DNA from 3 places in the Arthrobacter sp. ZBG10 genome. Region 3 is predicted to be linked to each of the others. Evidence: riboswitches for the same ligand, from Rfam matches in the RefSeq annotation. Region 3 holds a riboswitch; each other region holds the start of a gene.
What was found. A riboswitch is a leader RNA that binds a small molecule or an ion and turns the genes downstream of it on or off. The one in region 3 is predicted to bind cyclic di-AMP.

Region 1 (4,492 bases), on a different contig from region 3:
CGATCCCGAATTCCTTTCAAGCAACGACGGCATCCGCCTGCTGACCGGAAACGATGTCCCGGCCGGCGCCACACCAGTAGCGCAGGCATACGCAGGGCATCAGTTTGGCGGCTACTCGCCGAGGCTGGGCGACGGCCGGGCACTGCTGTTGGGCGAGGTGACCGGCCCCGACGGGCACCAGCTGGACCTGCACCTTAAAGGCTCGGGCCGCACGCCCTTCGCCCGGGCAGGGGACGGCCTGGCCGTGGTGGGCCCCATGCTCCGCGAGTACCTGGTCAGCGAGGCCATGCACGCGCTGGGCATCCCCAGCACCCGCGCCCTGGCCGTTGTGGCCACCGGGCGGCAGGTCCGCCGCGAAGGGCTGCTGCCCGGAGCCCTCCTGGCCCGCGTCGCGGCCAGCCACCTGCGAGTCGGCAGCTTCCAATACGCCCGGGCCGCCGACGACGTGGACCTGCTGCGGCGGCTGGCCGACCACGCCATCGCCCGGCATTACCCGGCGGCTGCTGCCGCCGACCAGCCCTACCTGGAGCTCTTCAGGAATGTCCTGGCGGCGCAGGCGGACCTGGTGGCACGGTGGATGCTGGTGGGATTTGTGCATGGCGTGATGAATACCGACAATATGACCATCTCCGGGGAAACCATCGACTACGGGCCCTGCGCGTTTATGGACGCGTTTGATCCCGGCGCGCTGTACAGCTCCATCGATACCGGCGGCCGGTACGCCTACTCCAACCAGCCGATAGTGGCGGAATGGAACCTTGCCCGGCTTGCCGAAGCGCTGCTGCCGCTCCTCCACGAGGACCAGGAAAAGGCGGTGGAGCTGGCAGTGGAAGCACTGGGACTCTTCCGGCCCGCTTACGGTGCGGCCTGGCAGGCAGGGATGCTGGCCAAGCTGGGACTGCCGGCACCGGCGGATGGCTCACCTGTAGACCCTGAAACCGCCGGGCTGGTTGACGGCGCACTGGCCTTGCTCAAGGACGGCCCCGTGGACCACACGCAGTTTTTCCGCAACCTGGTCAAGGCCGCCCGCGGTGACGCCGGACCGGTCCGCGGCATGATCATGGACCTGGCCGCGTACGACGCCTGGGCGGCGCGGTGGCTGGCCCGGCAGCCGGACCCCGCCCTGATGGACCGGACCAACCCCATCTACATTCCGCGCAACCACCTGGTGGAGGAAGCCCTGGCCGCCGCCACTGCCGGTGACTTGGCACCATTCCACCTGTTGCTGGACGCCGTTGGCAGCCCGTTCACGGAACGGCCGGGCCTGGAGCGGTTCGCGGAAGGGCCGCCGGCCGACTTCGGCGCCTACCGGACCTACTGCGGCACCTGAGGTCAGGCCGGGCCCGCTGGTTCGGGGCCCCGCCGGTTCCGCGCCGCATTCCTTAAACGCCAAGGGCGGCAGCGGGACTGATCCCGGCTGCCGCCCTTGCGGTGGTGCAGGCGCTTGCTGCGCCGCGAAGCTACGCTACGCGGACGAAGGAAGCTCCGGCGAGCCAGCTGATGGAGTGGACCTCGGTCTTGTAACCGTCCACGCCGCCGCTGACAACCTGGCCGTCGCCGGCGTAAACGCCAACGTGGCCGGCGGTGATGACCAGGTCACCGGGGGCCGGTGAGCCCACAACGCTGCCGTACTGGAAGAACTGGCCCGGGGCGAGGTCGCCCACGGACTTGCCTACCGAACGCAGGGCCTTTTCCACCATGGCGGTGCAGTCCTGGCCAACGCCCAGTTGGCTGTAAGCCGAGGCGAGGATTGCGGCGCCGGTACCGGTGCCGGTGGAGGCTGCCGGAGCGGACGCGTAGCTGAGGTTCATGCCGGTGTTGGCCGGGGCGGCAACGGCTGCAGCCTGGACCGGGGCGGGAGCCGGGGCCGGGGCGGACACGGGGGCTGCCACGTAGCCGGCGCCTGGGATCTGGATCTGGTCGCCCGGGTAGATGACGGCCGAGATGGACAGCCCGTTGGCGGAGAGGACGTCGTTCAGGCTGACGCCGTTGGCCGAGGAGATGGCGCCCAGCGTGTCACCCGAAACAACGGTGTGGACATTGCCGGCAGCGGCAGGGGCAGGCGCTGCAGCGGGCGCTGCCGGTGCCGAGTACGCCTGGACGTTGCTGGTTCCGGTGGTATCCGGTGCGGTCACGCCGGCGTGGGCCGGGGCGCCGATGCCGAACGCGATGCCGGATGCGGCGGCCACGGCCAGGGCCGGGCGGCCCAGGGACTTGGCCTGCGACTTGGCGGAAACTGCCAGGCCTTCAAGAACGATGGAATGGGTCGGCACCGCGCGGTGACGGGCAGCCAGGGTGTTTTTTGACATGATAGATCGCCTCTCCCATGCCTGCGGGGTGAGCTGTCGGGTTCGGGTTGGAGCTACCCGGCCGGGAGCACCCCATCAAGGACAGAGGTGCTATCGACTTAACCCCAAGGCTTCAAAGAAGCCGTGGAAACTTGGTTCCCCCGTCCCTGCCATCCGGAAACGATTGATCCCAGGCCAGCGGCAGGGCTCGGCATGCTGGTGGGAGTGCCCCGTTGGAGAGGGACACATCAAGACCATAACCCAGGTCCCGACCAATTGTCACATTTGGATAACATGCGAGGTGGGCCTCTCGGATCCCTGGTTTGTCCATCGCTGGTGTGTTGCCGGGCCCCTGAACTCGAAGGACGCCATCCGGTCAGCCGGCCGCACAGGCCTTCGTCACAAAGTCATAAAGTTGGCCGCGCAGGGTGGCTCCGGCGACGAGTTTCAGTTGCCCTGAGCGCATCCCCACTGCCACCCGGACGGGCAGCAGTGTGCCCACTTTGTCTTCCGCCACAGCGTGCGCGTCACAGCGCGCGGGCCGGAGCCGCAGGTTCATAACGAACGGCGCATCTCCCGCCCTGACAACGGTGTCAACGGGCCAGGGATCCGCCGACGCTTCCGCCAGCAGCGTGGTGCCTTCGAACCGTTCGAGGGTCAGCCGGCCGCTCCCGCGGGCCCCGCCAGCAGGATCAACCAGCAGGTGGACGACGGCGGTGCGCAAGTCCGGCGCGACGGCCAGGTCCGGAGCCAGGGCCAGATCCGCTACCGCTGCCGCAGCCGCCGAAAGGCAAAGTTCAGCGTTGTTCCGGGCCAGGATTCCGAGGGGATCAGTTGCCTCCAACGCGATGCTGGTGGGAGTGGGAGCGGTGGCGGGCGGTACTGTGGCCGGGGCGGTGGCGTCTGCCGCCGGCAGCGTCAACGTCGCTGTGGCCACCGCGGCAGGCCCGCTCGAACTGGCCTGCCCCGGCTCCGGACAGGCAGCCGTGGGCAACATTGCGGTCCGGATTTTGGCCTGGTGCGGTGGCACGACCACTACACCGCCCGCGGAGTCCCAACGGATGTCCTGCTGGAACAGGGAAGTGCTGAGCCGGGCGTCGCTGACCGTGACCGGACTGTCTGTGGTGTTGGTAATCAGCAACTCAATGCCATGCCGCCCGTACTGGTCCCGGGACTGGTTTACTTCCACGGTGAGTGCCGGTTCTGCGGCGGCTGGAGTGGACCACGCCGGCGTCGGATCGGCTGGGGGAGAGCACGCAGTCAGGGCGGCCAGGGCCAGGCCGGCAACGGCCGCCGTTGCGCAGCGCGGCGTGCCACGTGAAGGACGGCGGGGAGTGCCCATGGCCCCAGTCTAGGTCCACGTTTTGCAGCTCCCAATGTAACGATGTGGACACTTCAGCGTGTTCCGGCGGACGGACGCCGGTAGGCTTCGGGACTATGTCCCCGTTCGTTTCCAAAGTGCGGTCGCCCCTGGCCGGCGGCCTGTTGGCACTTATCCTGGCCGGCTCGGCCGTCCTGCCGCCCGCCATGGCCGGCGAGCCGGCGCCGCCCTCGGGCTATCCCTCGTGGGAGGACGTGCAGCAGGCCAAGGAAACCGAGGCCGGCAAGGCAACGGAAATCGCCAAAATCAACGAACTGCTGACGGGACTGGCAGCACAGGCCGAAACACTCGGCGGCCAGGCCGTGACCGCCGCCGCAGACTATGGCGTGGCCGACGCCGCGCTCCAGGCAGTGGATGCCAGGCTGCTGTCGTTGGCCGCAAAAACCGCAGCAGCCACTGCCGACGTGGACCGGCACCGGAAGGAGCTGGGGGCCCTCGCCGTGCAGTCCTACAAAACAGGCGGCACCAACACAGGGTTCTTCGTGGCCCTGGACGCGTTGGAGCACAACAACGTGCAGGGCCTGAACGTGGTCCGGATGGTAGGGGACAAAACGGCCGCGCTGGTGGAAAGGGCTGCTTCCGCCGCCAAGGTGTCTGAATCCCTCCGCGAACAGGAGCAGGCAGCCCGGACCGAACGCGAACGCCTCACCGCTGAGGCTGCCACGAAACTGAAGTCCGCCCGCGATGCGCAGGCCGGCATGGCCCGGCAGATCGACGACGGGCAACGGCATGGCACCGAACTTACGGCCCAGCTGGCGTCCCTGAAAGGCACCACCGCGGCTGTCGAGGGGGAGTACCGGCAGGGCGTGGAAGCCGAAGCCGC
Region 2 (4,492 bases), on a different contig from region 3:
GCCCTCCGGGCCCGCATCGCGGAACGGCTGAGGCACTCGGGGCCCACGGTTTCGCAGACCATCGGCCGGATGGAGCGTGACGGCCTGGTGGTGGTGTCCGGGGACCGGCACCTGGAACTGACCGAGACCGGCCGTAAGCGCGCCACCGAAGTCATGCGCAAACACCGGCTCGCCGAGCGCCTCCTGGCGGACGTTATCGGCCTGGACTGGGCGTACGTCCACGACGAGGCCTGCCGCTGGGAACACGTGATGAGCGAACGCGTGGAGAAGCGTATCTACGAGATGCTGAACCACCCCACGGAGTCGCCCTACGGCAACCCCATCCCGGGCCTCGCGGCGTTGGGTGGCCAGCCCGGCAACGGCTTCCGGGACGGAGCCGTCAGCCTGCTCGAAGCCATGAAGTCCTACGGCCCCGCCTCCTCGGTGACGGTGAGCCGGCTGGCGGAGCCCATCCAGGTTGAACCGGAACTTCTGGTCCAGCTCGACGAAGGCGGCATCCGGCCCGGCGCAGCCGTTTCGCTGGAGCGCGTTGGCGACTACATCTCCGTCCGCGTGGCCGGCATCGAAGGTGCCCTGGAACTGCCCCCTGAAGTGGCAGCGCACGTCTTCGTCGCGGTCAACTGACGCTGCCCGACGCCGCACTTACCCAATCCCGAGCGGGTTACGCAAAGATAACGGAATTGTTACTATGCGGGGGTAACGGATATAGTTGAACCTAAGCGTTGATACATAAGCGTTACTTGATCCGGAGCCGAGCTCTGCCAGCGGATCAGGCGCACAAGTCATTTCTGGCAGAGGCGGGGGAACCACAACCGGCAGCGGGGGCTGCCTTGGGGTGAAGTCCGTCAGCAGCAAGCCTCTCCAGTGAAGGATCCTACGGGATACCCCTGTGCCAAAGCTTGCCCGCGCGGACCGGGTCGAACGAACTCTCTGACCCGAATCCGACAGCTAACTCCGCAGGCTTTTCCAGAGAGGAACCGTTCTTGACCATGCAGACCTCCAGGGGACGCCGCCGTGCGGCCGTCCCCGCTTCGGCGCCACGGGCAGCTGAAGCCACCAGCACGGAGCGCCCGCGCGATTTCCACCGCGACGCGCGCCGCCGCAGGGGTCCCTTCCGGCAGATCACCGACTTCGCGTCGGCCAGCGGCATGGGCCAGAAAGCCGGCATCGCCCTGGCTGCCACGGGCCTGGTCCTTACCGTGACCGTCCCGGCCACCAGCCCCGTGCTTGCAACCGACGCACCCGGAGCCACCCCCGTGGCTGCCGCCGCAGTAACCCCGCAGCCCCGGATCTCCGCAGAAGCCGGCGCCCAGCTGGACTTCAGCCGTTCCGCTGTGGTGACCCAGGCCGATCCGGACGGCAAGCTCAAGCAGCTGCTCAGCGCCCAGTCCGCCAGCGCCGTCTCCCGGGCGGCCTCGGCAGGCAGCCTTGCTGCGCCGCTGGCCACGCTCACCACTGCCTCTCCCTTCGGCTACCGCGTCAGCCCCATCACCGGCGGCAACGGCGACTTCCACCGTGGCCAGGACTACGTGGCCCAGTGCGGCACATCCGTGCTTGCTGCTGCAACCGGAACCGTGACATTCGTCGGCTGGCACCAGTACGGCGGTGGAAACCGCGTGGTGATCGACCACGGCAATGGCCTGGAGACCACCTATAACCACCTCTCTTCCTTCACTGTGAAGGAAGGCCAGACGGTGTCCCGCGGCGATGTGGTGGCCCTGAGCGGCACCACGGGCGCTTCCACCGGCTGCCACCTCCACTTCGAGGTCCAGGTCAACGGCGAAGTCGTCGATCCTACCGGCTGGCTCTAGTCAAATGATGGTTCACTACCGGATCGCCGAGATCCGCCGTGACCTGAATGTGACATTGAAACGAAACTGCTGTACCGTCTAACTTGCGTCAAGTTTTCCGAACTTGACGCTCTTGAGTGGATTGCCTAGCTCTGCCACCGCTCAAGGTCCGTTCGCATTTCATCGTCTGGCAGGGGCGGGGGAACCAATTTTGGCCTTCAGCTGTATCGAAGGCCTTGGGGTTAAGTCGCAAAGCTTCCCAGGAAGCAGCGCGGCCGGGTGACTCCCATCCGAATCCGACAGCTCACCTCGCAGGCATTGGGAGAGGCCACCTTCTTGTCTTCACGCCACAATTCTGCGCGCCACCGTGCGCTCACGGTTCGCACCAGCCCTTTGGACAGTGTTTCCAAAGCCGTCAGTGCCAATGCCGGGACAGTAGGTCGCCAGGCGGCAGTATTCGCCGCCGCGTCGGGCCTGATCCTGACCATGGGACTGCCTGCCACAGCTGCTGACACCACTGCCGGAGTGTCCGCTTCCACCGAGTCCGGCACCGCCCAGACCGCGCTGGCAGTCACCGCCGCTCCCACCGCCACCGTTTCCTTCGAACGCACAGTGGTCACAACCATTGCTGCGCCGAAGCCGGAGCCGGTCCGAGTGCAGGCCACCCCCGCAGCCACCGCAACGGCAGCAGCCCCGGCCGCAGCCGGAGCTACGGCCGCGGCAGCAGCGCCGGCAGAGAAGGCCGCGCCCGTTGCGGCTTCGACGTCCGGCATCGCAGCCATCGCCTACACGGGCATCGGCCGTCCCTACGTCTGGGGCGGCACCAGCCCCAATGGCTGGGACTGCTCCGGATTCACCCAGTGGGTCTACGCCCAGGCCGGCATCAGCATTCCCCGCACGAATGCCTGGAACGCCATGACGCCCACGTCCAACCCGCAGCCGGGTGACCTGGTCATGCAGAATGGCGGCGCGCACGTTGGTATCTACGTCGGCAACGGCATGATGATCAGCGCGCTCAACCCCTCCCAGGGCACCCTGCTCCACGCAGTGGCAGCCACGGGCTCCTCCTCGTTCTACACGCTCGGCAAGTAGTTCCTGGGGCTTCGGCCCCGGGAACTTTTTCTTTGCTCGAAACCGCTTCACGCCAATCACCAAATCCCCGTTCTGGACGCGCCGGAATACCCCCAAGATGCCGGCGCGGCCAACGCCCCGGGCCTGCCCACCAGCAGGGCCCGGGACAACGAAAGAGAGAACTGATGACTACTCGTGCAATCGCACGGCATCGCGCCGAGGTCACCAAAACCAACTCGATCACCGTCATTGCCAAGGCTGTCGGCAGCAACGCCGGAGTCTTCGGACGCCAGGCTGCCGTCATCGCCGCAGCTTCCGGCCTGGTCCTCACCAGCGGAATCGCAGCCAACGCTGCAGACGCCAGCACCCAGCGCGAATCAGCGCCGCTGTCCGGGCTGGAAGTTGAATCGACGGTTGACGCCCCCATCTCCGCCGCTTCGACCATCGCCATCACCTTCGAGAAGCCGGCCGTGACCACCACGCCGGCTCCCGTTGTTGAGCCCGAGCCCGAAGTTACCGTCCAGGAAGCCGAGCCCGCAGCGCCCGCCGCCGCAGCCCCTGCTGCGCAGCCTGCTGCGGCACCGAAGGTCACGGCCACCGTTGCCTCGGCTCCCGCTCCGGCGGCTGCACCCGCAGCCCAGGCCCCCGCCAGCGGCAAGGGCGCGGCTATCCTCTCCGCCGCCTACGCCCAGCTGGGTGTGGTCCAGGACTGCACCATGCTGGTCACCAACTCCCTCGCAGCAGTGGGCATCAACTTCCACGACTGGCCTGCAGGCTACCTCTCCCTGGGCCGCACCGTGAGTGCCGCCGAGGCTCAGCCCGGTGACCTGATCTACTACGCCAACGGCGGCTCGGGCATGGCCCACATCGCTGTCTACGCAGGCAACGGCCAGGCAGTTCACGGCGGCTTCAACGGCAACCAGACCATCGTGTTCAGTGCCAACGTGGGCTCCGGCCCCGTGTTTATCCGCGTCAGCTGATTCCAGCGGGTTCCCGGGAACCCCAGGCCCGGCCGGCGTCAACCGCCCAAAGGCCACACTCCGAAGGACCTCCGCACCACGGTGCGGGGGTCCTTCGTGCATCCGCCGCCAGGCCCTGCCATGTGATGCCGCCCCGCAGGGAGCTGCCGCAACGACACGGAACCGGTGAACTCCGGAATTAGTTGATAGCGCGTTTCGTTGTTTACTCTTGTCATGTCGATCCATAGCCCGGACACGCCGGGGGCAGCCGGCCCTCGTGCCCCTGACGGGTGCGGCCGGAGGTACGTGCATGCGCACTCTCGTTCTGAATGCTGGATATGAACCGCTGGCGGTTATCACCTTCCGCCGGGCGCTGGTGCTTGTGCTCACGGGCAAGGCAAGCGTTGTGGCCGAAGGCGACGATCCCGTCGTGGGTCCGCAGGAGATCCTGGGCAGGCCTTCCGTTATCCTGCTGAACCGCTACATCCGTCCCCGGTATAACCAGTCAACAGCGGTAAGCCGCCGGGGGGTGCTGCGCCGGGATGGACATGCCTGCGGTTACTGCGGCAAGGCAGCGCACACCATAGACCACATCCAGCCCAAATCACGCGGCGGAGCCGACTCGTGGGAGAACCTGGTGGCGGCCTGCCTGCGCTGCAACAACGTCAAGGG
Region 3 (4,492 bases):
GAAAATTCCTCCCTTCCCGCACCCTGCTGTCCAGCCGATGTCCGGCTTTTCCGGAAAAAGTTCCCGGTGCGCTCCCGCAAGATCCCTGCAGCCTGGCCCCTGGACGTTCTTCGAAGGCCCTGGAGCCGGTCGGGACTCCCGCCAGCTGCGGCGGACGTTCCAACCGGAGCGGCACCCAGGTCGCTAGGCTGGGATTCACAGCCTGGACACAGGAACCCCAAAGCCGGGCTTAACCGAACGATCGGAGAGTTGTCCCATGGCCACTTCGCACTCCATGACCAACAACCTCCCCCAGCTGTCCCACCCGGACGGGTCCCCCATCCGGGCCCTGGTGGTTGACGACGAGCCCAGCCTCTCCGAACTGATGAGCATGGGCCTGCGCATGGCGGGCTGGTCTGTTGCCGTGGCCGCGGACGGGCCGGAGGCCGTGAAGCTGGCCAAGGACTTCCGCCCGGACGTCCTGGTGCTGGATGTGATGCTCCCCGGCTTTGACGGCGTCGAGTTGCTGGGCCGGATCCGGGCGTTCGCCCCGGAGGTACCCGCGCTGTTCCTGACGGCCAAGGACGCCATCCAGGACCGGATAGTGGGCCTGGCGGCGGGCGGGGACGATTACGTCACCAAACCATTCAGCATGGAGGAGGTCCTGCTGCGGCTGCACAGGCTGGTGCAGCGTTCCGGGGTGGCCGCCATGGATACCTCCGAACTGGTGGTGGGCGACCTGGTCCTGAATATCGATACCCGGGAAGTGACCCGCGCCGGTGACGACGTGCAGCTGACCGCCACCCAGTTCGAGCTGCTCCGCTACCTGATGGAGAACCCCAAGCGGGTCATCAGCAAGGCCCAGATCCTGGACCGGGTGTGGGACTACGACTTCGGTGGCCAGGCCAACATCGTGGAGCTCTACATTTCCTACCTGCGCAAAAAAATTGATGCCGTGCACCCGCCCATGATCCATACCGTGCGCGGTGCCGGCTACGTCATCAAGCCTGCAGAGTAGGTTCCGTGGCCACCACACCAGCCCCGGAGGCACCCCGCCGGAGCGTGCTCCGACCCGCCACCTGGCATCTGCGGACGCGCTTGGTGGCATTGGCCATGGCCCTGCTGATCGCCATCTGCGGCGCGGTGGGAGTGGTCAGCTACGCCTCAATGGATGCCTTCCTCACCCGCCAGCTTGATGCCCAGCTGAGCCAGGCGGCGGAGCGGGCCAACGATCCCGGCCGCCCGCCGCAGGGCGGCTTCAACGGCCGGGACCCACTGGACGCACGGGGCCAGAGTGTGGGCACCGTCAACGCCAGCATCCGCAACGGCCAGGTGAACACGGGCGGTTTCCTCGCCTCAGACACCACCCGCACCCCCCTCGCGGCTGACGACAAGCCTGTCCTCCTGGGCCTGGCGACGGACGGCAAGCCAGTGGACCGGGAACTGTCCAACGGCAGCTACCGGCTGGTGGCCGTCGAAACCTCTTTCGGCGACGTCCTGGTGACCGGGCTCCCCCTGGCAGTCAAGGACAGCACGCTCACGTCGCTGGTGTGGACATTCATTTTTGTGTCCCTGGGCGGTCTCCTGCTGGTCGGGCTGATCGGCACCGTCCTGATCCGGCGCACCATGAAACCGCTGGAACAACTCTCGGAAGTGGCCACGAGGGTCTCCCAACTGCCGCTGGACGCCGGCGAGGTGGCACTCGCGGTGCGCGTCCCGCCGTCGAACTCCAATCCGGGAACCGAGGTGGGCAGCGTGGGGCATGCGCTGAACCTGATGCTGGACAACGTGGCCAGCGCGCTGCAGGCGAGGCAGAAAAGCGAAACCAAGGTGCGCCAGTTTGTGGCTGACGCCTCGCATGAACTCCGCACCCCGCTGACGGCCATCCGTGGTTATACGGAGCTGATGCGCATGACGGAGCAGTTCACGCCCGACGGTGCCCGTTCGCTGGCACGCGTGCAGAGCCAGTCCGAGCGTATGACGGCGCTGGTGGAAGACCTGCTGCTGCTGGCGCGGCTGGATGAGGGCCAGCCGCTGAAGCTCAGCGAGGTGGACCTGACGCAACTCATGGTGGAAAGCGTCAGCGACGAGAAGGTGATGGCACCCGGACACAATTGGCGCTTCGAACTGCCGGACGAGCCTGTGGTGGTCACGGGCGATCCAGCCCAGCTCCGTCAGGTCCTGATGAACCTGCTCTCGAACGCCCGGAAGCACACGCCGGCCGGAACCACCGTCCTGGCAGGGGTGGGTACGGCCGACAACACGGCGTTCGTCACGGTGACGGACGACGGCGGCGGGATCCCGGCAGGGTTCGTGGACCAGGTCTTTTCACGCTTTGCCCGCGCGGACGCGGCCAGGAAAGGCAGCGGCGACCAGGCCGGGGCCGCCGCCGCGGAGGGCACCAGCGGGCTGGGGCTTTCCATCGTCCAGTCGATCATCGAGGCGCACGGCGGGAAGGTCTGGGTGACGTCCGAGCCGGGCAGAACGCAATTCACCATCTCCCTCCCACTCGCGGCAGCCGCCCCCACAACCTGACACGCCGCCGTCGTGATGTCCGTTACCTAAATGTGACTTAAGCTTCGGACTCCTGTACCGTCGAAAGGGTGCGGTTCCCGTTCGGGGCGCATGTCCGGATGACGCCTAGCTCTGCCGCTTCCCGGATCCTTCTTGACCCATGGCAGAGGCGGGGGACCCACAGTCCCGGGCACTGCGTGCCCTTGGGGTTAAGCCATTTTCGTGAATTTTCCGGATGGCCGGATGCCCTCATCCGAACCCGACAGCTAACTCCGCAGGTGTGAGAGGCGATCCATCATGTCTGAATTCCCGGTAGAAACGCGCCCGAAAAATGGGGCCGACAGTCCATTCCACACCAAAAAGCGCGGCATTGCCTTCCTGGGCCGGCGCACGGCCATCCTCGCCGCGTCCTGCGCCCTGCTGGTGGGAGTCGGTGCCGCCGGCCAAGCCACCAGCTCCGTCACCTCCCCTGTGGCGGCTGAAACAAAAGCCGCCGAGGCAAGCTCCTCACTGAGACTGGAGAAGAGCGAAATCCAGGCTGCGCCGAGCGAATCTGCGGCGCCGATCGCTGTTGCACCCCAGGCCGCCGAGCCCGCTCCGGCTGCTCCTGCTGCGGAACCGGCGCCCGCCGTGGAAGCCGCTCCTGCCCCGGCCCCCGAGCCTGCACCGGCACCGGTTCCCGAGCCTGCCCCTGCGCCGGAGCCCGCTCCCGCACCGGAGCCCGCTCCCGTCGTCGCGGTTAATGACCCTGCCGGTGCGCAGGCCTATGCGGCCAGCCAGCTGGCATCCTACGGCTGGTCGGCGGACCAGATGCAGAGCCTGCTGACGCTCTGGACCAAGGAATCCGACTGGACAACTACGGCCACCAACGCGAGCAGCGGCGCCTATGGCATTGTCCAGTCGCTGCCGGCCGAGAAGATGGCAAGCTCCGGCGCGGATTACCTCACCAACTACCGCACCCAGATCAACTGGGGCCTGAACTACATCAAGGAGCGCTACGGCTCCCCCGCAGCCGCCCTGAACTTCCACCTCGCCAACAACTGGTACTAGGACCCGCGGGGTCCATCCCGGCGGTCCCGTCCCCGGGACCGCCGGGTCGCCTGCAGGTGACGCGGCGCTTCCGCGGGCACCATACTAAGGGGCATGAAATTCACCACCGTTATTGCCGGCTCCGGCAACAAGACCGGCATCGAAGTCCCGGCCAGCATTGTGGACGCCTTGGCGGCCGGAAAACGGCCGCCGGTGGTGGTGACGCTGAACGGGGCGTCCTACCGCAGCAGCATTGCCGTTATGGGCGGGCAGTACCTGATCGGCCTGAGCGCAGCCAATCGTGAGCTGACAGGGGCGGGCGCGGGCGACGCCGTTGAGGTGGACGTGGTGGTGGACACCGAACCACGCGTGGTGGAGGTGCCCGCTGACCTGGCGGCCGCGCTGGCTGCAGACAGCACCGCGTCCGACGCGTACGCCGCCTTGAACTACAGCGCCCAGCGGCGCCTGGTAGAGCCCCTGGCCCTGGCAAAAACCGAGGAGACCCGGGCCAGGCGCGTGGCTAAGGCAGTCTCGGACCTGAACCCTGGCCAGCAGCACGGTTAGCCGTTCAGTGCCCCAGCGCCCCGTCCGGCTTTGCACGTCACCCGGCTCCTGGCGTGCCCGTCCGGATTTTCACGGCAGGCCGTCAGCTACATGGGTGGAAGTTTAGCCATGCACTGGACGGCCCACTGGTTGCCGTCCGGGTCCTTGAAATACACAAACTCACCCCAGCCGGGGTCCGAGATATCCGTGACATCCACACCGTTGGCTTTCAGGTGCCGGTGCGCCTCCTGGATGTCAGGAACCACCAACTGCAGGTTGGGGGCGGACCCTGCCGGCGCATCCGAGAGCCCCTCGCCGATGGCGATGGAGCAGCCTGATCCGGGCGGGGTCAGCTGGACGAAGCGCAGGTTCTCGTTGACCCGGTGATCGTGGTCAAGGGTGAAACCCACTTGGTTCGCATAAAAAT

Region 1: it holds a riboswitch for cyclic di-AMP, as region 3 does, so the genes downstream of both, ACU18_RS13090 (C40 family peptidase) here and ACU18_RS12815 (hypothetical protein) in region 3, are expected to answer to the same signal.
Region 2: it holds a riboswitch for cyclic di-AMP, as region 3 does, so the genes downstream of both, ACU18_RS14450 (C40 family peptidase) here and ACU18_RS12815 (hypothetical protein) in region 3, are expected to answer to the same signal.

Annotation. Positions count from the first base shown of each region.
Region 1 is NZ_LFQH01000051.1:130-4,621, reverse strand. It holds gene ACU18_RS13095 (protein adenylyltransferase SelO) at 1-1,330, shown strand, start outside; gene ACU18_RS13090 (C40 family peptidase) at 1,461-2,309, opposite strand; cyclic di-AMP (ydaO/yuaA leader) riboswitch at 2,313-2,478, opposite strand; gene ACU18_RS13085 (hypothetical protein) at 2,665-3,630, opposite strand; partial or broken gene ACU18_RS13080 (coiled-coil domain-containing protein) at 3,726-4,492, shown strand, end outside.
Region 2 is NZ_LFQH01000058.1:54,792-59,283, forward strand. It holds gene ACU18_RS14440 (metal-dependent transcriptional regulator) at 1-624, shown strand, start outside; cyclic di-AMP (ydaO/yuaA leader) riboswitch at 771-979, shown strand; gene ACU18_RS14445 (M23 family metallopeptidase) at 990-1,811, shown strand; cyclic di-AMP (ydaO/yuaA leader) riboswitch at 1,948-2,122, shown strand; gene ACU18_RS14450 (C40 family peptidase) at 2,184-2,882, shown strand; gene ACU18_RS14455 (NlpC/P60 family protein) at 3,047-3,841, shown strand; gene ACU18_RS14460 (HNH endonuclease) at 4,131-4,492, shown strand, end outside.
Region 3 is NZ_LFQH01000050.1:5,411-9,902, reverse strand. It holds gene ACU18_RS12825 (response regulator transcription factor) at 257-997, shown strand; gene ACU18_RS12820 (sensor histidine kinase) at 1,003-2,514, shown strand; cyclic di-AMP (ydaO/yuaA leader) riboswitch at 2,634-2,785, shown strand; gene ACU18_RS12815 (hypothetical protein) at 2,791-3,543, shown strand; gene ACU18_RS12810 (YdeI/OmpD-associated family protein) at 3,637-4,086, shown strand; gene ACU18_RS12805 (glyoxalase superfamily protein) at 4,173-4,492, opposite strand, start outside.